DNA from 2 places in the Bacillus sp. ISL-39 genome. Region 2 is predicted to be linked to the other one. Evidence: riboswitches for the same ligand, from Rfam matches in the RefSeq annotation. Region 2 holds a riboswitch; the other holds the start of a gene.
The links. A riboswitch is a leader RNA that binds a small molecule or an ion and turns the genes downstream of it on or off. The one in region 2 is predicted to bind lysine.
Positions count from the first base shown of each region.

Region 1: another riboswitch for lysine. It lies ahead of J7E37_RS17380 (amidohydrolase); the one in region 2 lies ahead of J7E37_RS19560 (Na+/H+ antiporter NhaC family protein).

Region 1 is NZ_JAGGQM010000025.1:88,992-101,047, forward strand. It holds gene J7E37_RS17360 (pullulanase) at 1-5,036, shown strand, start outside; gene J7E37_RS17365 (alpha/beta fold hydrolase) at 5,165-5,959, shown strand; gene J7E37_RS17370 (hypothetical protein) at 6,010-6,198, opposite strand; gene J7E37_RS22650 (methyl-accepting chemotaxis protein) at 6,991-7,938, opposite strand; partial or broken gene J7E37_RS22655 (HAMP domain-containing protein) at 7,933-8,730, opposite strand; gene J7E37_RS17380 (amidohydrolase) at 8,877-10,475, opposite strand; lysine riboswitch at 10,623-10,800, opposite strand; gene J7E37_RS17385 (nuclease-related domain-containing protein) at 10,893-11,822, shown strand.
Region 2 is NZ_JAGGQM010000028.1:113,215-125,270, forward strand. It holds gene J7E37_RS19520 (cysteine desulfurase) at 1-385, shown strand, start outside; gene sufU (Fe-S cluster assembly sulfur transfer protein SufU) at 375-821, shown strand; gene sufB (Fe-S cluster assembly protein SufB) at 935-2,332, shown strand; gene J7E37_RS19535 (DUF72 domain-containing protein) at 3,001-3,849, shown strand; gene J7E37_RS19540 (bifunctional metallophosphatase/5'-nucleotidase) at 3,916-5,286, shown strand; gene J7E37_RS19545 (YunC family protein) at 5,407-5,709, shown strand; gene J7E37_RS19550 (HD-GYP domain-containing protein) at 5,967-7,076, shown strand; gene yunB (sporulation protein YunB) at 7,178-7,936, shown strand; lysine riboswitch at 8,003-8,186, shown strand; gene J7E37_RS19560 (Na+/H+ antiporter NhaC family protein) at 8,330-9,916, shown strand; gene J7E37_RS19565 (sodium-dependent transporter) at 10,166-11,677, shown strand; gene J7E37_RS19570 (methionine/alanine import family NSS transporter small subunit) at 11,677-11,778, shown strand; gene J7E37_RS19575 (M23 family metallopeptidase) at 11,819-12,056, opposite strand, start outside.

The DNA.
Region 1 (12,056 bases), on a different contig from region 2:
CAAATGATGCAATGAACACAATTGAAAAAGTAGAATTGAAGTTCAATAACGAAACAATTGAAATGACTTATGAGCCTGAGAATGAGAGATTCATAACTTCCTATGAAAACATTCCGAATGGCACAAATGAATATACGTACCTCGCCACGAAAGATGGCACGACAAATGAAGTAACAGATCCTTACAACACCGTTGATGGAAAATCGACCATCTCTTACTCAAACGCTGAATTAGCTGTATCCGGTTCAGTCAAACCGGAACAGATTGATTACAACCAAAATGCGGTGCTGACGGTTAATGTGGATGGGCTGACAGATGGGATTGAAGTCAGGAAGATTACAGCTGACGTTTCCGCACTTGGCGGATCGAAGGCTCTTGAAGTCGACCCGGCGTTAGGGAAAATCACAATTGCGGTCGATGACAATGTAACTGCAGGCACAAAAACGATTCCGTTAAGCGTGACAGATTCATTTGGCAATAAGCATAATGGTACAGCGAATGTCTCTGTTAAAACAAGACAATCTGTTGGTGAAAACGACTTTGACTGGGATGAGTCGATTATCTACTTCATGCTGACAGACCGTTTCTTTGATGGAGATTCCGCTAATAATGACCCTAATAACCTTGGATATGATGCGGTAAATGACCGTGGAACGTATCAGGGCGGCGATTTTAAAGGCATTACAGAGAAATTGGATTACCTGGACGACCTGGGTGTGAACACGATCTGGATCAGCCCGATTGTCGAAAACATCAAACACAATGTCCGTTACAATGACGAACATTCATACTATGCTTACCACGGATACTGGGCAAGCAATTTTGGTCAATTGAATCCTCACTTCGGTACAATGCAAGACTTCCATAACCTGATTGACGCTGCCCATGAACGCGGCATCAAGATCATGGTTGACGTGGTATTGAACCATACTGGTTATGGTTTGAAAGAAGCCGATGCGCTTGAAAGTCCTCCTGCCGGCTACCCAACCGATACAGAGCGCAGCAAGTTCAGCAGCCTGCTTCGCCAAGGAAATGTCGGAACAGATGAAGTCGTAGGCGAACTCGCTGGTCTACCTGACTTCAAGACAGAAGATCCTGCCGTCCGCGAGGCGATCATTAAATGGCAGACCGACTGGATTGATAAAGCGAAAACTGCAAAAGGCAACACAATCGATTACTTCCGTATCGATACAGTGAAGCACGTGGAAGATGCAACATGGATGGCATTCAAGAACGCCATCACGGAAAAGATGCCTGAACACAAGATGATCGGCGAAACCTGGGGCGCTAATGTCACTAACGACTACGGCTACCTTGAAACAGGCATGATGGATTCCCTGCTTGACTTTGACTTTAAAAATATTGCACATGATTTCGCAAACGGCAACCTAAAGTCAGCCAATGATGCTTTGATTTCCCGCAATGGCAAAATCGACAACACCGCTACTCTTGGCCAGTTCCTCGGCAGCCATGATGAAGATGGATTCCTGCATAATGCCGGAAATGATAAAGGCAAGCTGAAGGTCGCTGCTTCCCTGCAGGCAACTGCGAAAGGACAGCCGGTCATTTATTATGGTGAAGAGCTTGGACAAAGCGGAGCAAATAATTACCCTCAATATGACAATCGTTACGACCTAGCCTGGGACAAGGTGGAAGGAAATGATGTTCTGGATCATTATAAAAAGATCCTAAATTTCAGAGCCGCCCATTCTGAGGTTTTTGCAAAAGGTGATCGTACTACAATTGGCGGTTCCAATAGTGACAAGTTCATGATGTTTGCACGTAAGCACGGCAACGAAGCTTCCTATGTAGGCTTGAACGTTGCTGACGCGGCAAAGCAAGTGACATTGACAGTGGATGCTGGAGCAGCTGTAACAGACCATTATTCAGGTCAAACCTACACGGCCACAGAAACTGGAGCAGTCACTCTGGCCATTCCTGCTAAAGGTGATGGCGGTACAGTTTTACTAACAGTGGATAACGGCACAATCACAGCTGCAGCCGCTGCTGGTTCTGGAAACGGCAACGTGGAACCAATTCCCGATAACCACATCCGAATCCACTACAAGCGCGCTGACAACAACTATCAAAACTATGGTGCTTGGCTATGGAACGATGTTAAGTCCCCTTCTGCCAACTGGCCAACAGGTGCTACTATGTTTGAGAAAACAGACAGCTATGGCGCATACATTGATGTCGAGCTTGCAGACGGCGCCAAGAACATTGGCTTCCTTGTTATGGATGTAACAAAAGGTGATGCAGGCAAAGATGGCGGAGACAAAGGTTTTACCATCACTTCACCTGAAATCAATGAAATTTTTATCAAGCAAGGCGATGACAAAGTTTACACTTATGAACCAGTCAACCTTCCTGAAAATACTGTCCGTGTCCATTATGTACGCGACAATGCAGACTATGAGAACTGGGGTCTATGGAACTGGGGCGATGTAGCTGCACCTTCTGAGAACTGGCCAGTAGGAGCGGCTTCCTTCTCTGGAACGGATCGTTATGGTGCTTATGTTGACATTCCTCTAAAAGAAAACGCAAAGACAATTGGCATGATTACTCTCAATAGGACAAATAGTGCAAAGGATGGCGGAGACAAAACCTTCAACCTTCTAGACAGATACAACCACGTTTGGGTCAGACAGGGCGATGACAATGTCTATATCTCACCTTACTGGGAGCAGGCAACTGGCCTTACATCTGCAGAAGTAGTTTCTGATGATACGATTCTATTAGGCTTCACGATGACAGATGGCTTAACTGCTGATGATTTAAAATCAAAGCTGGAAATCAAAGATTCAGATGGTACTGAAGTTTCTGTGACAAGTGCTGAAATCACAAGCCCAACTTCTGCAGAGGTAAAAGCTTCATTTGATTTAAATAAGCTTCCATTATCCGTAACATTTGCAGACAGAACGGTTTCAGCAGCTACAAGCTGGAGAATGCTTGATGAAATGTTTGCTTATGAAGGTGACGACCTAGGTGCTACCTATAAGAATGGCGCAGCTACATTGAAGTTATGGGCTCCAAAGGCAAGCAAGGTTGTAGCAAACTTCTTCAACAAAGACAATGCAGCAGAGCAAATTGGCAGCATTGAGTTAACAAAGGGTGAAAAAGGAGTCTGGTCTGCGGATGTTGCTCCTGGCGACCTGAATGTAACCGACCTCAAGGGTTACTTTTACCAGTATGAAGTGACAAATGATGGAGTGACAAAGAAGGTTCTTGATCCTTACGCAAAATCGATGGCAGCCTTTACCGTGAATACGAAGGGTGAAGCTGGTCCGGACGGGGACGCCGTTGGTAAAGCAGCGATTGTTGACATGAGCGGCACAGATCCTGAGGATTTCGATCATGCAAAAATCAAAGGCTATGAAAAGCGTGAAGATGCAGTAATCTATGAAGTACACGTACGCGACTTCACATCTGACCCTTCGATCGCAGGTGACCTGAATGCTAGATGGGGATCATACAATGCCTTCGTCGACAAGCTGGATTATATTAAAAAGCTTGGCGTAACACACGTTCAGCTACTGCCTGTAATGGCGTGGTATTATGGCGATGAAACGAAGATGGGCCAAAGAGAGCTTGAATACTCTGCTGGCGGAAACGAATATAACTGGGGCTATGACCCACACAGTTACTTCTCGCCGGATGGAGCCTATTCAGAAGATGCAACCGATCCTGAATTACGCGTAAAAGAATTGAAACAGATGATTGATGCAATCCATGATGCTGGAATGGGTGTTGTTCTTGACGTTGTTTACACTCATATGGCAAAAGCCAGCCAGCTGAATGATATCGTTCCTGACTACTATGCGTTCCAGGACGCACAAGGAAACTTCCTTGGCGGCTTTGGAAACAACCTGGCAACAAGCCATACAATGGCTGAAAAGCTGATGGTAGATTCAGTGAAATACTGGTTTGAAGAATACAAGATTGATGGAATGCGCTTCGATATGATGGGTGACGCAACCTACCCTGCAGTCCAGAACGCGTACGATGCAGCTGCATCTGTAAATCCTGATGCATTGTTCATCGGTGAAGGCTGGAGAACCTTCGCCGGCCACATCGCCGAGCCTGAACTAGCTGGCATGGGTGCTGATCAGGATTGGATGGACAAAACAGATGATGTTGGCGTATTCTCTGATGAGATCCGTAATGAATTGAAATCAGGCTTCGGTTCCGAAGGTGAGCCTCGATTCCTGACTGGCGGCGCCCGGGACATCAACACGATTTTTAACAATATCAAAGGCCAGCCAGGCAACACAGCTGACGACGATCCAGGAGACATGGTTCAATACATCGCAGCACACGATAACTTACCGTTATATGATGTCATTGCCCAGTCGATTAAAAAGGATCCAGCAATTCCAGAGAACAATCTTGAAATCCACAAACGCATCCGTCTAGGAAACTCCTTGATCCTGACGTCACAGGGTACTGCTTTCCTTCACGCAGGCCAGGAGTATGGAAGAACGAAGCAATGGAAAGGTGAAGGTGTTCCTGAGCAAAAGTATCATGAATTGACAGATGCACAGGGCCAGCCATTTGGCTACTTCATCCACGATTCATATGATTCTTCCGATGCAATTAACATGTTCGACTGGCAAAAAGCAACAAACAAAAAGGAATACTCAGTCAACGCAACAACACAAGCCTACACTCAAGGCCTGATTGAGCTAAGAAAATCAACGAACGCTTTCCGCCTCGGCGAAAAAGAACTCGTTGACCAGAATGTAAGATTGCTTGATCTTCCTGAAATCCAGGATACAGACTTAGTTATCGGATTCGAAAATGTATCAACCGATAAGACTGGTACGTACTATGTATTCGTAAACGCTGATATGACAGCTCGCACGTTGACATTAAAAAACGTTGACTTCTCTAAAGCCAAGGTTTTAGTCGACAACGACGAGGCAGGAAAAACACCTGTTTCCAAGCCATCCGGCTTTAAGCTGACAAATGGCAAGTTAACTCTTGATCCATTAACAACAGTGGTCATTAAAGTCGACCAAAAGGGCAAAAAGTAATAAATCAACACGGCAGGTATCATCCTTTCCAGATGGTACCTGCCGTTATTTTTGCCTCAATAGTTTACTGAAAAGGCTATCAAGGGTATTATTAATTAACACAACAAAGTACGGCTAAGGAGAATCGGATGCTGGATTACAGATTATATAAAGGTCAAGGCACGGAGTACATCGTGTTGTTGCACGGAATTGGCGGAAGCTCCAATATTTTTTACAAGCAGCTAAAACCTTTTCTTAAGAAATATAATATCATCGCCATCAACATGCCTGGCCATGGGAAGTCGCCTGACATAGATTCCTATAAGGGAAGGTTTTCTTTTGATTCAGTTGTCAGGGAGATCCTCACAACACTTGACCACCTCTCGATTCGCAAGGCTCATTTTGTCGGAGTTTCGCTGGGAACGATTATCGTCCATCACCTGCTGCAAACGGCACCCGGACGAGTGAGGTCAGCAGTCCTTGGCGGGGCGATCACAAAATTGAACCTATTTGCAAAATCACTGATCAAATTCGCTTGGTTAATAAGGAATTTCATTCCGTTTATGTGGCTGTACCGTATACTGGCCTGGATCCTGATGCCTCGGGGAAACCATAAGAGCTCCAGGAGATTTTTCATCCAGGAGGCCTATAAGATGAAACGAAAAAACTTCCTTGCCTGGTATCCTCTTGCCGGAGATGTCAAAACTACCTATAGCAAAGTTCAGGAAAAAAGCAAAAATGTCCCAAAGCTTTATATCTCAGGTGCTGAGGACCATATGTTTGTCAGGGAATTAGCAGAAGACCTTCAGGGGGATGAAAGCTCGGAGCTGGTGATTCTGGAACGCTGCGGGCATGTGTGCAATATTGAAAAAGCAGAGGAATTCAATGAGCTGTCCCTGGAGTTTATGGACAAGCATCAAGTCAAGAAAGCGAATATCAGTTAATACAAAAAGGGAGCGGGCCAATGTGGCTTACTCCCTTTTGTTTGTTGTATTTAGTAATAAAACGGATATCTAGGCGGGCAGCACGGGTAAACTGGCGGGTATGGCGGATAAAACGGACGCGGATAAAATAAAGCGCCACCCAATAACCCACCAGCCAAACCACCTAAAAACGGCAATCCAAAGCCCCATCCGATAAACCTCTGATCCTGCGAACGATAAGGATGTCTGTATGCATGCATACGGCTTACCTCCCTCTTCTCTTTTGTCTTCACTAATTTTATATGCGTTTATCACGGTTTTGGCTTGGGCGAATGCACCTGTATAGGCAATGCGAACCTATCGGTGACTTGTTTTCTTTTTTAGGAATTAAGCACATCCATTGGTTACCCCGTTTTCCGAAACCTGGATTTTCTGTACTACAATAAGCCTCATTGGCGAGCTCTTTTTCCGATATCTGGATTTTCCGGGCGCCAATACGACTCATTGGTGAGCTTTTTTACCAGAATCTTGATTTTATGGTCAACCAATACGACTCATTGGTTATCTCATTTTCAAGAATATGAATTTTACGTGCTCCAATATGACTCATTGGTTACCCTATTTTCCATAATATGGATTTTACCGGCGCCAATACTACTCATTGGTGAGCTTTTTTTCCAGAATCTTGATTTTATGGTCACCAATACGACTCATTGGTTATCTCATTTTCAAGAATATGGATTTTACGTGCTCCAATATGACTCATTGGTTATCTTTTTTCATAATATGGATTTTACCGGCACCAATACTACTCATTGGTGTTCCCTTTTTCCAGAATATTGATATTCTAGGCACCAATACGACTCATTGGTGAGCTCTTTTTCCAGAATCTAGATTTTCCGGGCACCAATACGCTCCATTAGTGACCTTTTCTCCAGAATCTTGATTTTGCGGGCACTAATATGCTCAATTGGTGACCCCATTTACAAAAAAAATACGCCGCAAAAAAAAGAAGCATAAGAACAAACCCTGTCCTCATGCTTCACCCCTTATTAAACTTTAAACTTCCCGACCATCTCTCTCAGGTTCTCGGCAAGCCGTGCGAGTGATGCGGATGATGAAGCGACTTCTTCCATCGAAGCCAGCTGCTCTTCTGTTGCGGATGCGATTTCTGCTGTACTTGCGACGGAGCCGCGGGCGATTTTGGTCACCTCGTCAATTGAGGCGTTCACCTGCATGACACTCGCCGACATCTCTTCTGAAATTGCGGAGACCTCCTGGATTTCCGAACTGACATTTTCGATTGATTTTAAAATCTCGTCAAATGTCTTGCCAGTGTCTTCTACCAACAAAGTTCCCTCGGAGATTTCAGCTGTTCCTTTGTTCATCATTTCAACGACCTGGTGGGTTTCTTTTTGAATCACTTCAATCAAGCTGGAGATCTGGCTCGCTGACTGTCTTGAGAGCTCAGCAAGCTTTCTGACTTCATCCGCGACCACTGCGAATCCTTTTCCATGCTCACCAGCCCTTGCTGCTTCAATGGCTGCGTTCAGGGCAAGCAAGTTGGTCTGGTCAGCGATTCCGGTAATGACCTCAATGATTTTTCCAATCTCAGCCGATTTGCGATCCAAATCCTTGATGACGGCATTCGTTTCGCTTGTCGTATGATTGATCGTTTTCATCTTCTCAATCACTTTTTCCAAAGATTCATGTCCGAGCATCGCCTGTTTCGTCGTATCCGCTGCGGACTCTGCGACCGTGGATGTCGTGACGGCAACCCTCTGGATTCCTCCCGCCATCTCTCCTACTGCCTTCGCACTTTCTTCCGTATTCTTGCTTTGGAGTTCTGCACCGCCTGCCACTTCCTGGATGGCTGTCGCTACCTGATTCGTAGCCGAGTTCGTCTGGTCGGCACTAGCCATCATTTCTTCAGCAGATGCCGCAACCTGCTCGGATGTACTGCTCACCTGATAAATTAAGTTCCGCAAGTTAGCTGCCATTTCATTGAAATCCGCAGCCAACTGGCCAATCTCATCTTTATTTTTCACATTGATTTTCTCAATAGCCAGGTTTCCGCCAGCCATTTGCTTGACCGCGCTTGACACAAGCTGGACAGGCTTCGAAATCATCCTGCTGATATAGGTAGCAATCGCTGTTCCAATGATAAAAGCCGCTGCACTGATCACAATGATGAGCAGAGCTACTTTCTGTACTTCTCCAGCTAAAGTTTCACTAGTAGCATCAAGAGCATCCTGCTGGTACTCAATCGCATCCTCAGCAGCAGAATTCAAGGTGAAGATTAGCGGATTCCCTTCTTTTTGCATCAGCAATCTAACCTTGACCGTTTGTTCATCTCTTATTAAAATAAAGGCCTCTGAAGCTACTTCGTAATATGCTGCCTCCGCAGCAATAAGGTTCTCTCCTACCTTTTTCCCCTCGGCAGATTCTGTAATGCTCAAATATTTCTGAGAGTTTTTCTTAAAATCCTCAACTGCGCCCTCAAATTCAATCAGGCTTTCTCCATCGCCGTTTGCCATATATTTTTGGAGTGCCAGCTGCTCCCTCATGATGGCATCCTTCATCTCGACAATCAGATTCAGCTTTTCCATACGATCATTAATGGAGGTAGAGTACTGGCTGTTCATCTTGCCGAATTGTAAGTTGGTGATCACTGCCACCAACGCCAGCAGCGCCAATACAGAGAAGAAGCCAGCAAATAGTTTTTTCCGAACCGTGAACTTTGTATTAAGCTTTAGCTGCTTAACCTTGAATCGCTTTTTGATCTTCATCATCCGCTCTCCTTAGCAGCGCAAATTGCACTGTATTCTATCTATTATCTATTTCGGCTTAAATTCAGAAAATTTTAGGACTTTAGCCATAAAAACTAAAAAGGACGATTCTTTCTTCCTAATGGAAGTTCAGAACCGTCCCCGTGCTTTTAAGAGAGCCTTCGATATTTGATTTCCCCGCCAATGATTGTCATTTCAATTTCCATCGATAAAAGCTCATCTGCATCTTTCATCTCAAATGGATTTTTGGAATAAACGGTCAGATCAGCTAATTTCCCTCGAGCAATCGTGCCTTTTAGTGTCTCTTCATTAGTTGGATAAGCTCCTAGCTCTGTAAAAAGACGGAATGCATCGACCATCGAGAGCTTCTGCTCTGGCACATAACCATCGTGGGTTTCGCCTGGTTTTTTCCGAGTGACGGCGGCATGGATTCCGAGAATCGGGTCGACGGGTTCAACTGGAGAATCAGAACCCCCGGCACAAATGACGCCTGCTTCCATCAATGTTTTCCAGGCATATGAAAGCTTGATCCGCTCTGCGGCAAGGCGCTCCTGAACCCACGGGAAGTCACTCGCAATGAAGCGCGGCTGGATATCGGCAATCCGGCTCGGTCCCTTCAGGCGGGGAATCAATTCTTCCCGTAAAACCTGCGCATGAATCAGTCGGTCGCGATAGGCAGCAGCCGGGAACTGGTCCAGCACGTCCAGGACATTTTCCAGTGCCTGGTCGCCAATTGTATGGACGGCTATCGGCATGTCCAGTTCGCGTGCCCCTTTCACGATTTCATAAAGCTGCTCCTGGTCATACATTGCATCACCATAGTGGCCAGGTGCATCGCTATATGGTTCCGACAACAAAGCGGTCCTTCGTCCAAAGGCCCCGTCGGCAAAAATTTTCACCGCGCCGATTTGCAGTGTGTCATTGCCATAGCCTGTGTACATTCCAGCTTCTTTTAGGTTTGGTAAAAATTCATGGTTAATCAAGAGATTGCTGCGCAAGCCGAGCTGCTCTCCATTTAAAAGCTCATTGAATAGATCCCACGTTTTTTCAAGCCCGCCGAGATACAGCGGATCATTCGTATGCACGCTTGTCAGCCCCTTGCTCATCGCAAAATGCATCGTCTGGCGCATCGCTTTTTTCCAATCATCGTAGGAACGCTCAGGGATGTACGTCCTGACCAGGTTCGCCGCTGACTCGAGGAACAGGCCGGTCGGCTGTTTCGTGACGTCATCGAGTACGATTGTTCCTCCCTCTGGAACTGCGATTGACGGATGATAGCCGCTCACTTCCAGGGCCTTGTTGTTGACCAGCGTCGCGTGCAGGCAAGTTCTTGTTAAAAATAACGGGTTGGCTGGCGCTACATAATCCAGCTCTGCAATCGTCGGGATTCCTCCATCAGTAAAAAGATTCTCATCCCAGCTGCTGCCGACAATCCATTCACCAGGCTCAAGCTGGCTGGCTCTTGCCTTTATTTTTGCCAGCATCTCATGCCTTGACGTGATTCCGACAAAATCAAGGTTGATGAAGCTATCCGCCATGATGGAGAGATGAAGGTGGCTGTCGATCAAACCCGGCGTAGCCGTCTTCCCTTCCAGGTCAATGATTTGTGCCTGGCCGCCCCACTGCAGCACCATATCAGCGGTAGTTCCCATATCGATAAAACGGCCATTTTCAATGACCACTGCCTGTACAATTGGATTGAGTGAATTGAATGTATAGATCGTTCCATTTTTGAAGATGGTTCTCAAGAGATTCTCCCCTTTGGATAAATTGTGAATGTCTGGGGAATGCGTCAGGAGTTGATAGAAGGGGATAGTGACAGGATCTGGCATGCAAAAAAGCAATGACAGAAAATAACCTATCATTGCTTTTTACAATATACGTTATCCGCCATTTCGATCCGTAGTTCTCCATGCACACACCCCGCATGACAGTCTGCTCCTTGTTCAGAAAGCATCCCAGCAGTAACCAGTCTGACCCTGATTACGCTTCGGCAAACAACCCTTTCAGCCACCATCAACGATTGTCTATCTCCGATGGACTACTCTTGTTATTCGCTCCTCTACCTCACCGATCTGATAAGATCATATGAAATTAGCTTAATAGTATCAGATTTATCATAATTCGTAAAATGTTCACTGATTTTTCGGTGACACTTTTTTAAAATGAAAGAAGAAAGGAAGTGGAATATGATAGTTAAAGAAAGAACCAAACCAGTAGAATTACAATTGTTACAATCCCTGGAGCCAAGAATGGAACTGGAAGAGAAAGATGCACAAAACCTGCGAACGCTGGAAAAAGGCTATGAAGGTGAAGTGCAATTCGACCATTGGTTTACGAATTACCAAGTTGAGAGTCTCATTATCAACGACCTGCTTCTGGAAGTGAATGGCACCCATTTTCAAATCGACTCCTTCGTGATCACGCAGGACCGGCTGCACCTTTTCGAAGTGAAAAATCTAGAAGGAGACTATTATCTGGATGGAGACAAATTCAAGACTGCCGCCGGCAAAGAAATCAAAAACCCCCTCCACCAACTTAGCCGCGCAGAATCACTATTAAAACAACTGCTTAAGGAACTTGGCTTCTACATTCCTCTTGAACCTCACCTCGTGTTCATTAACCCTGAATTCGCCCTTCTGCAGGCACCATTAAAATCACCTATTATTTTGCCAAACCAAATGAATCGCTTTATGAAAAATATGAATCGAGTCTCATCTAAGCTGAATAACAAACATACTAAATTGGCCGAAGCCCTATTGTCTTTGCATATTCAGAAGTCACCATACTCAAGAGTGCCGAGTTATGAATTTGGAATGTTGAGGAAGGGGGTTGTTTGTGGAGAGTGCGGGGGGTTTTTGGAGAGTTTTGGACGCCAAAGGATTATATGCAATCATTGTGGGTCCGAAGAAGAGGTTGATTCTTTTGTGTTACGCATTGTTAAAAGCTTTCAAATCCTCTTTCCCGATCAAAAAGTAACTACAACAGCCATTTACTTATGGGGAGATGGTACCCTGCCAAAGAGGGCGATAAGAAGAGTCTTACAGAAATACCTCACAGTTAAAGGAGAGTGGATTTCCACTCATTATGAATAATTATTTTAAGCCCGAAAGAAGGCCAAACCTCTTTCGGGCTTATTAAATGTGACGATAACCTTTGTTACCCCTGTTTTATCCGCACATTATTCCCTTTAATGTGACGATAACCTTTGTTACCTCTGTTTTTTCCGCACCTTATTTCCTTTAATGTGACGATAACCTTTGTTACCCCCTGTTTTATCCGCACATTATTTCCTTTAATGTGACGATAACCTTTGTTACCTCTGTTTT
Region 2 (12,056 bases):
TGGTCTTGGTGCCGCAATCGACTTCCTGAATGAGATCGGACTCGACAATATCGAAAAGCATGAACACGCACTTGCGGCCTATGCCATGGATAAAATGTCTGAAATCGAAGGCATGACGATCTATGGACCGAAGGAAGCCGGCAAGCGTGCTGGACTCGTAACTTTCAATATTGATGATGTGCATCCACATGATGTGGCAACTGTATTAGATGCTGAAGGAATCGCCGTCCGCGCGGGACACCATTGTGCTCAGCCTTTGATGAAGTGGCTGAAGGCATCCGCGACAGCACGTGCAAGCTTCTACCTGTACAACACAGAAGAAGATATTGACAAGCTCGTAGCCGGACTTGTCAAAACAAAGGAGTATTTCAGCGATGTCTTTTAATAATTTAGATAACCTTTATCGTCAAGTTATTATGGATCACTATAAGAACCCTCGCAATAAAGGTGTTTTGGAAGAAGGCAGCCTGACAGTCAATATGAACAACCCGACATGCGGCGACCGCATCCAGCTGACGATGAAAGTCGAAGACGGCAAGGTAGCGGACGCAAAATTCGAAGGGGAAGGCTGCTCGATTTCCATGTCCTCTGCTTCAATGATGACGCAGGCGGTCAAAGGAAGACCCATCGAGGAAGCTTTAAAGCTTTCAACGGTTTTTTCTGACATCATGCAGGGAAAAGATTATGAAGAGGATGATCTCGACCTCGGGGATATCGAAGCACTGCAAGGTGTGGCGAAATTCCCAGCAAGGATCAAATGTGCTACTCTTGCATGGAAGGCAATGGAGAAAGGCCTGAAGGAAGAGGAAGACAGCCAATAAGAAATCATCACCTGATGATTTTTTCCGAAAGGGCTGCGGGGGATTGGCCTGCAGCGAACAACTACAAAGCAGGAAACCTGGTTTCCTTGCTTTAAGAATGGAGGAATTCGACGATGGCTAAAAAAATGCCAGAGATCGGTGATTATAAGTACGGATTTTCCGATAAAGACGTTTCCATCTTCCGGTCTAAGCGCGGCCTGACGCGTGAAATCGTTGAAGAAATTTCAAAAATGAAGGAAGAGCCCCAGTGGATGCTGGACTTCCGTTTAAAATCATTGGAGCACTTCTACAATATGCCAATGCCTCAATGGGGCGGCGACATGGCTTCATTGAATTTTGATGAAATCACTTACTATGTAAAACCTTCTGAGCGCTCTGAAAAATCATGGGATGAAGTTCCAGATGAAATCAAGCAGACGTTTGACAAGCTTGGAATCCCTGAAGCTGAGCAAAAATACCTTGCCGGTGTTTCTGCGCAGTACGAATCAGAGGTTGTATACCACAACATGAAGGAAGAACTTGAAGACCTTGGAATTGTCTTTAAGGACACAGATTCTGCTTTGAAAGAAAATGAAGACATTTTCCGTGAGCATTTCGGGAAAGTCATCCCTCCAACAGACAACAAGTTTTCAGCATTGAACTCTGCGGTCTGGTCTGGTGGATCTTTCATCTATGTTCCAAAGGGCATCAAAGTGGATACTCCACTTCAGGCGTATTTCCGCATCAACTCTGAAAACATGGGCCAGTTCGAGCGTACACTGATCATCGTTGATGAAGGCGCGCACGTACACTATGTTGAAGGATGTACAGCTCCTGTTTACACAACGAACTCGCTTCACAGTGCGGTCGTTGAAATCATCATCAAAAAGGACGCATATTGCCGCTATACAACCATCCAAAACTGGGCAAACAACGTCTTCAACCTTGTTACAAAGCGTGCGGTCTGTGAAGCGAACGCGACAATGGAATGGATCGATGGCAACATCGGCTCCAAGCTGACAATGAAATACCCGGCAGTCATCCTCAAGGGTGAAGGCGCACGCGGTATGACATTATCAATCGCAATCGCTGGTAAAGGCCAGCACCAGGATGCAGGTGCGAAAATGATCCACCTTGCGCCAAACACATCATCAACCATCGTATCAAAATCGATCTCAAAGCAAGGCGGAAAAGTAACATACCGCGGTATCGTCCACTTCGGACGCAAAGCCGACGGCGCCCGCTCAAACATTGAGTGCGATACGCTGATCATGGATAACAAGTCTACTTCAGACACGATTCCATACAATGAAATCCTGAACGACAACATTTCTCTTGAGCACGAAGCGAAGGTTTCCAAGGTTTCAGAAGAGCAATTGTTCTACCTGATGAGCCGCGGAGTCTCCGAAGAAGAAGCAACAGAAATGATCGTAATGGGCTTCATCGAGCCATTCACAAAAGAATTGCCAATGGAATACGCTGTCGAAATGAACCGCCTGATCAAGTTCGAAATGGAAGGTTCTATCGGTTAATATTGATAGATACGGGAATCCACCTGCTTATGGCAGGTGGATTTTTTTGTTCTTTTTAAAAACAGCAGTTTTAGATGGTGAATTTTTTACATAAATAGGAAGATGGCACGATTATCGTGTACTTTGGAAAGATTAATGATGATTAGTGGGAGATTATTGAATTGAACGGAATAAATATGCGATAAGTTTGGGAGATTAAGCCCTTTGATTAGGAGAATAATTTTTCCAGCTCGTTACTTAGCTTCAAAATCAAGCGGTGAATTACCGCATAAAAAGGAATTCAGTGCGATTTCGTTAGATTTTGGTGTAATCAATCAATTTCTTGTCCAATAGATTCAACTTTTGGTGAAGATCAATCAAATACTTTTACAATAAATACGACTTTTGATGCAAATCAATCAATTTCTTGTGCTGTAGTTTCACTTTTCGATGCAAATCAATCAAATTCTTGTACAATAGTTTCAACTCTTAGTACAATCCACCTCGATTTTCATGAGATTAATGTGATTTTTTAATATAAAACGCAGGCTAACGGGCAATTATGCAAAACAATCTGCAATCAATCGATAACAAAATGCAATATTCCCTTTAATGGCGGACCCCAGGTTGTTTCTCCATTTCAATTGTGGGGAAATATGCTATCATGAAACTAAAATGGAGGTGCACAGATGATTATTGTTGGCTTAACGGGCTGGGGGGACCATGACAGTTTATATGAAGGCAAGGTTTCACCGCGTGATAAACTGAAGGAGTACTCCAGCCACTTTCCTGCAGTTGAGGTCGATGCCTCTTTTTACGCTGTGCAGCCTGTGAGGAATGCCGCGAAATGGGTAGAGGATACACCAGACAATTTTCAGTTCATCGTAAAAGCGTACCAGGGAATGACCGGGCATCAGCGCGGCGAAATTCCTTTTACTGATAAACATGAGATGTTCAATGCGTACAAAGAGTCGCTCCAGCCTTATCTTGAGTCGAATAAGCATGCGATGACGCTTTTCCAGTTTCCGCCGTGGTTTGACCTGCGCAAGGAGAATGTCGATTATTTGCGCTGGTGCCGCGACCAAATGGGGGATATCAATTGTGCGCTCGAGTTCCGCAACCAATCATGGTTCAGAGATGAAATGCGCGAGAAGACACTGGAGTTTATGAGAAAGGAAAAATGGATCCACAGCATTTGCGATGAACCGCAAGCAGGGGAGGGCTCCATTCCTACAGTTCTCGAATCCACTTCCAATGATAAGGTACTAGTCCGCTTTCATGGCCGCAATGTCCATGGCTGGAACAAGAAAGGGAAAGGCGAGGACTGGCGCGAGGTTCGCTATCTATATCGCTATAATCAGGCAGAATTACAGGAATGGTCAGATCACCTGAAAAAGCTGAATGAGAGTACTTCCCAGGTTTTCGCATTGTTCAACAACAATTCCGGCGGGGATGCTGCGGATAATGCTAAACAGATGGTCGAGCTGTTGGATATCGAATATGAAGGGTTAAACCCAAGGCAGCTTGATTTGTTTTAGATAATTTGCACCCTCCTGGCACCATGCAGGGGGGCACTTCATTTTAAAAAGAGGATGGATGGTTAGATGGAAGAAGTTATTCATATTTACCATACGAATGATTTGCATAGCCATTTGGAGCACTGGCCGAGCATCCATAAGCTTGTGACCGAGCGACGGCGCTGGCATGAAGAAGCGGGTGATGAGGTTCTTGTTTTCGATATTGGCGATCATATGGACCGCTGGCACCCTTTATCTGATGCGACTAGGGGAAAGGCGAATTGCCGCCTTCTGAACGAAGCGGGGTACGATGCAGCGACGATAGGGAATAACGAAGGCATCACTCTTCCTTTCGAGGATCTGGATTCGATGTACCTTGAAAAAAGTTTCGAACTGCTGGTTGCGAATCTTTATAAACAGGATGGAAACAGACCGGCTTGGGCGAAGCCATATCATGTATACATAAGCAGCAAAGGAACGAGGATCGGTGTTATTGGCGTCACAGTGAATTTTGCACGGTTTTATGCACAGCTGGGCTGGAAGCTGAATGACCCGATTGATGAGCTGGAAAAATGCATCGACCAACTGAGAGATGAAACCGACATTATTATTCTCCTGTCACATCTAGGGATACATGATGATGAACTGATTGCCGCGAAGTTTCCGGAGATTGATGTCATTCTTGGCGGCCATACCCACCACATTTTACATGAGGGCAAGGAAGTGGGCTCCAGCTTGCTGGCGGGAGCAGGGAAGTTTGGGTACTATACCGGTCATGTAACCCTGAAGCTGGATGAAAAAACAAAGCGGATTTTACACAGGAGAGCCGTTCTTTATGATATGAATGAGGCAGATCAGGCTCAAGGCGAAAAAGCAATGGCAGAAGGGTATTTTCTCGAAGGCAAAAGGCTGATGGCAGAAAGTGTTGCATCTCTGCCACAAGAATTAAAGGCAGACCCACTGCAGCCTTCAGAGCTAACAAAGATGCTCACTCAGGCATTACGAGAATGGTGCGATGCCGATTGCGCTTTCATGAATGCCGGCATGATCCTTAAAGGCCTGAACCGGGGAGAAGTCACGAAATTCGACTTGCTGGAGATCTGTCCCCATCCAATCAATCCTTGTACGATCAGGATGTCAGGAGCAGAGTTAAAAGAAGTACTCCTGCAGACCAGGGATGAAAAATGGCCCCATCTGCAGATAAAGGGTCTCGGCTTCCGCGGCACCGTCATGGGGATCATGGAGTACGATGGTATCAAGTTTCAGCAAAAAGGGAATGTACAGCAGGTTCTCATCAATGGAAAGCTGATAAACCCTAAGGAACACTATACACTGGCCATTCCTGATATGTTCACATTCGGCCGCTTCTTCCCGGAAATCCAGCGGGCTGAGGAAAAACGATATTGGCTTCCTGAATTCCTTCGCAATTTGCTTGAGTGGAAGCTGGCGTCTTATTAGAAGGCTGTTTTTGTATGAGATGAAATTCTCATCAATTTTCACCATTATGTGATCAAGATATCACGCTTTTCCCCTCTCCTTCATAGAGTGTTATTGGGATTGAAGGAGGGAGTTGTAATCATGATCGACATGTCACCTATAGAAATAGAAGGCAGGACATTTTTATGCATTTCTGTAAAACTGCCAAAGACAAACCTGCTTGTCGTTACAGGAGATAAAGGATACATTATGTGCGGAGCGCTGGATGTCGCACTTCTCAATGAAAAACTAAAGGGCAGGAAGGTTATTGCCGGCAGGGCGGTTGGGGTAAAAACGATTGATGAATTGCTTGAAGCCCCGCTGGAGTCCGTTACCTATGAAGCGGAGAATCTTGGCGCAACAAAAGGTATGATCGGCAAAGAAGCATTATTGCTCATGAATTAAAAAGACAGCCCGAGCAGGCTGTCTTTTTGCGTATTTATATGAATATATTGTGGCATTTGTTAAGAATGAATATCCCTATCCGATATATTAACTGAACTGCTTTTTTCCCAATTCGAAAAACAAAAGGTATCACCATTCAAATAATTATTGTGATAGAATATAAGGAAATATTGTCGTTTTATGTAAAATTTTCTTTTTTTTCGAAAGTTATCGGCGGAATTAGCCAACACCAACTAACAGATAAAGTGGGAATAGACATGAGACTCGTAGCCACCACATCGGTAGAGGAAGGGGCTTTACTCGGGAAAGCCATCTATAATGACAAGGGCCAAATCCTGCTTAATGTGGGTGCGCGGCTCGAGCGGAAGATTCTGAATCGGCTTGAAGAGTTTGGGATTGATTATATTTATATAAAGGATCCTGATACTGAAGATATTATCGTGAAAAATTCGATATCAGATGACCTGCGGATCAATGCGGTCATGACGATAGGTGAAACGTTCAAGCAGATTCAGCTGGATTCAAAGATATCGCAAACCTTCGTACTCGAAAAATCGGCGAGGAAATTCAAGAAGCTGGTTGTTGCTTTGCTTGATGAACTGAACAACAGCAAGGAGCTTTTAAACCTGCTTTCTGATGTATTCATTCATGACCATTATATCTTTTCGCATTCCCTGAATGTAACACTCTACGCTCTTGCGATTGGAATAGAAATGAAACTGCCCCCAAAGGAATTGGAACAGCTTGGGCTGGGAGCAATTTTGCATGATGTTGGGAAAATGAAAGTGCCTGAGGACATTTTATCGAAGCCAGGCAAGCTGACTGCGGAAGAGTTCCAGATTATTAAGGCCCATGCAGAGGATGGCTTTGAGCTTCTAAGGAATATCCCGACTGTTTCGCTGATTGTCGCCCATTGTGCATACCAGCATCATGAACGGTTGAATGGTGCCGGGTATCCCCGTGGATTGAAAGAGGATGAAATCCACTTATTCGGTAAAATACTTGGTGTGGCAGATGTGTTTGATGCGGTTACGTCCAATCGTGTTTACAGACCTGCCATGCTGCCGCATGAAGGACTTGAAATACTTTATTCAGGCTCAGGCAGCCTGTTTGATCCGAAAGTGGTCGACGCCTTCCGAAGGGCTGTGGCGATCTATCCGGTTGGTTTGACAGTCATCCTGAGTGATGGACGCAAGGGAGTTGTGGCCGAGCAGAATCCCGGCTTGAGTGAGCGGCCTGTTGTCCGCATTTTGGAGGAAAGCGGCCGAAAAATCATGCCGTATAATCTTGATTTACAATCACATTTATCTGTGATGATTGTCAGCTGCGATACGATCATTAAATATGATTACGCTAATAATCATTGATTTAAGTTTGCTGATTGGATAGTCCAAGCAGTATTAGAACAAGTTTTTAGGCTAGTTCCCCCCTTTGAAGCATACATATAGCTTTAGAGGGGGGATTTGTTTTGGCAAAATTCGGCCGGCGGCTGCCTCGGAAAGGGCCCTTGCCTTTCAGGTATGTATTCCTGCTGACATTCGTCTTTTTTTCCTTTTCAACAGCAGGAGGATTGTGGATTATAGATAAAGGGCTCGAGCCCACATTGATGAAGTACGCAGAATCCCAGACAAGGAAGATTGCCACCTTGGTGATCAACAAGGCCATCAATAAAAAAATCGCCAGCGGGATGGATATTGATAAGGTCATAGAATTCGTCCCTGTCGATGGCGGAACGACCACTGTAGTGAAATTCAATACTGAAATCATCAACAGGGTAAAAGCAGAAACGACTAATATTGTGCAAATGAACCTGAAGGAAGCGGAAAGAGGGAATCTCACCTCGCTTGAGATGCTATCTGATGTCGAGCTTGTTACCGACGAAGAAGACAGGGAAGCTGGGATCATCTATTATGTTCCTTTGGGCCAGGCCACCAATAATGCACTACTAGGTAATATGGGGCCGAGAGTTCCAGTGAAATTCAATGCGATTGGCGATGTGACAGCCGATGTCGTGTGGGAGACAGAAGAACATGGAATCAACAATACACTGATCAATGTTTCGGTCAGGGTCAAAGTAAATGTACAGATCATCATTCCTTTTGCGACCGAAATTGCGACTGTGCAGGAAAATATTCCAATTGGCAGCTTCTACTACCCAGGAAAAGTTCCCCAGTTCTACAATGGCGGCGGAGATACATCACCAGCCATCCAGCTTCCTGGAGAATAAAAACAGTTGTCAAGTTAACGATATTGTTATATTATAAAATCAATTGAATAATAAACCACATCATTCCGATGGGGTAGAGGCGCAGGGTTCATGAGTAAGCTGTGTGAGGATGACAACGTTGATCACAGCTCAAAGGGAATTTTGCCGAAGCAATAATAAGTGAGTCACATTTTTTATTGCTGGGGATACTTTGAACAAGAGTATCACTGTCATTATGGAGATAAATCCATAATGGGGAGCTACAGATCGTGATGGAGACACTAGTTGCTTATTAAGGGCAGCGATAGAATGTTCTCTATCGTTGCCCTTTTTTGTATTTTTTTAAAAGAAAGTAACTAAACTCTTTTCATGTAAAAGTTTCCCCCTGTCAAAAACAAGGAGGAGAAAGAAAGAATGGAAAACACAATTTTTTCATTGCTGCCGCCATTAGTGGCAATCTTAATGGTAGTAATCACAAGGCGAGTGCTGTTGTCCTTGGGGACCGGCATCGTCGCAGCTGCTTTTTTGATGGCTGACTTTAATATCGCAGAAACATTTGCTATTATGTGGGACGCGGCTAAAGGAATCGTTGTCGCTGATGGGGAATTGAACACATATAGCCTGTACATCATCCTTTTCTTATTATTATTGGGTACAATCACTGCGTTCATTTCCATTTCAGGCGGTAGCCGTGCGTTCGGCGAATGGGCGATGAAGCGTGTGAAAACAAGAGTCGGAGCACAGCTTGTCGGCGCATTTTTGGGAGTAATAATTTTCATTGATGATTATTTCAATGCTCTGGCAGTCGGCCAAATTACACGTCCGATCACAGACCGACAGAAAGTTTCACGTGCAAAGCTTGCTTATATCATCGATTCAACCTCAGCGCCAATGTGTGTCATCTCGCCGATTTCCAGCTGGGGTGCATACATCATTGCTTTGATCGGTACAATCCTTGCTGCCCACGGTGTGAATGAATATAGTGCGTTCTCAGGATTCATGCAAATTGTGCCAATGAACTTCTACGCACTTGCAGCATTAGCAATGGTCTTTATCGTAGCTCTTCGAAACATCGAAATTGGACCTATGAAAAAGCATGAAGAGCGTGCAATCATGGAAGGAATTGTCGTTCCTCAGGACAAGCCTGTACCTGGCGAACTGAAGGATGACCTGCCTACAAGCACAAAAGGGACAGTTGGAGACCTTGTATGGCCGATTGTTGCCCTTGTCGCTGGAACAGTTGGCATGATGCTCTGGACTGGCGCAAGCGCTGTTGAAGGTGAAGTAACCATTTTCGGTATTTTTGAAAATACAGATGTTACTAAGTCTCTCGTAACTGGCGGATTGCTTGGCCTTGCTGTAGCGTTGATTCTCTTTGTGAGACAGGCAGTTGTCTTAAAAGGCGTCAATGCCAGTGTATTTGGAAAAGGAATGGTTGAGGGCATTAAATCCATGCTTCCGGCTATTTATATCCTGATCTTCGCATGGGTCATTGTTGATTTGATTGGAAGACTTGAAACTGGCAAATATCTTGCTGGTATTGTTGAAAGCTCGAATATCAATATCTCATTTCTGCCGTTCCTGCTATTCCTAGTAGCTGGAATCATGGCTTTCTCAACAGGAACTTCATGGGGATCATTCGGCATCCTGCTGCCAATTGCAGGGGATATCGCAGCTGCAGCTGATATCACCATGATGCTGCCAGCGTTGGCGGCTGTATTGGCGGGTGCGGTTTTTGGTGACCACTGTTCACCAATCTCCGATACGACGATCCTGTCATCCACTGGGGCTGGCTCACATCACTTAGACCATGTCATGACCCAGCTTCCGTACGCTTTGATCTCTGCGGCGATTTCATCTGTCGGATTCCTGATCATTGGTTTCACTGGAAGCACGGTGGGTGCACTTGCAGCTGTGGCAATTTTGCTTATTGCTTTTGCTTTCATTTTCGGAAGCAGGACAACCCAGGAAGAAGTGCTAAAAGAAAATCTAGCAGAATAATGTTATGGCTGTCTGACTCTCAGACAGCCTTTTTCATATTTTTAAGAAAGCGGGAATAGAATCCTAATTAATAGGGTGTTTTGGTATAGTTGGGAAATTATTTTGAAAAAAATTTTATTATGACTCAAATAATATTTTGACAAGCAATTAAAAACTAGCTATACTATTCCTAGACTAAATAATCTGAAAATATAAAACTTTCTAATTATCAACATTTTCCAGGTGATTAGAAGGCAAGGGGGATTAAAAATGGAAAATCGTCCACAGTGGGGAACGAGAGCAGGATTTATTCTAGCAGCGGTAGGTTCGGCAGTAGGGTTGGGAAATATTTGGCGTTTCCCGGGAGTAGCTTATGAAAATGGCGGAGGAGCATTCTTCTTCCCATACTTGTTTGCACTTCTGACAGCTGGTATCCCGATCTTAATCTTGGAGTTTACGCTCGGCCATAAGTATCGTGGTTCTGCACCGCTAAGCTTTGCAAGATTCAATAAAAAATCAGAATGGATTGGCTGGTGGCAGGTTGCTGTTTCATTCGTCATCTCGACTTACTATGCAGTCATCATTGCCTGGGCAATGTCTTACGCTTATTTCTCGCTAAGCAAGCAGTGGGGGGATGACCCGACAGGTTTCCTAATCGGCGATTATTTAAAAGTAGTTGACGCTGGCACTGTTGGAAGTATCGTACCAGGTGTATTCCTTCCATTAGTGATTGTATGGGTGATCACTCTTGGTATTCTGTTCAAGGGAGTCAAGAAAGGTATTGAAGTTGCGAACAAGGTTTTCATTCCTGCACTTGTTATTTTATTCATGGTTATCGTTGTTCGCGCTTTAACTCTAGATGGAGCAATTGATGGTGTCAATGCATTCTTCAAGCCAGACTGGAGCCAGATCTTTAATGGTAAAGTATGGGTTGCAGCATATGGACAGATTTTCTTCAGTTTATCCATCGCATTTGCAATCATGATCACTTATTCAAGCTATCTTCCTAAGAAATCTGATATTACTAACAACGCATTCATTACTGCGTTTGCTAACTCTTCTTTTGAACTGCTTGCTGGTATCGGGGTATTCGCGGCATTGGGCTTCATGGCAATGGAGTCAGGGCAGCCTATTGACGAAGTGGTAAGCAAAGGGGTAATTCTTGCATTCGCGGTATTCCCGCAAATCATTAATGAACTGCCGGCATTCAGCTCGGCATTCGGAGTACTGTTCTTCGTCAGCTTGACACTTGCTGGACTGTCTTCATTGATTTCAATCGTTGAGACTTATGTTGCTGGTGTACAGGATAAATTCAACGTATCACGTACAAAAGCTGTTGCAATCGGCGGTGGTCTTTCCGCTTTGATTTCTATCCTGTTTGCAACGCAGGGCGGCCTGAATTTCCTTGACTCAGCTGACGCTTTTATCAATAACTATGGAGTGGCTCTGGCTGGACTTGTCCAGGTAGTATTCATTGCCTGGGTTGCTAAGGAACTTGACAGCCTGCGTGCGCACGCTGATAGTGTTTCTGATATCCGTCTGGGAAGCTGGTGGAATATTTCCCTTAAATATATTACGCCAGTAGTACTTGGCATCATGATGGTCATGAATATCCTTACAGATATTAAAACAAGCTACGGCGGCTACCCGGTAATCTTTAATGTTTACTCTGGATGGCTAGTGGCAATCGGTGCGATTGTAGTCGGGTTTATTTTCGCAAAGGCAAAGAAGTGGGATGCAACACTTTATGAAATTCCACAAGACAAGGGGGTTTCAAAATAATGGATGCTAGCGCATTAGCAATGATGGTTGTAGGTATGGTCATTATTTGGGGAGGACTTGCAGCGAGTGTTTTGTATGCTGTCAAGAAAGCCCGTTCATAAAATGGAAAGGCCAACCGAAATGGTTGGCCTTTTTGAATGCTTACTTTTTCTTGAGCCTTGCCCTCTCCTGCCTTGCCCATGATTTAAGATGTGGGTATGGGTCAAAGGACCATTCAGTATATCCATTGTCCTTGTACATGCCATAATGCAGGTGGGGAGGAAATTTTCCGCTAGTTCCTGGAGGGCCATACCCCGAGCTGCCGACACCGCCAATGACTGTGCCTGGTTCGACGATTTGCCCAACTTTAAGGTCTTTCGCGAAACCGCTCAAGTGGGCA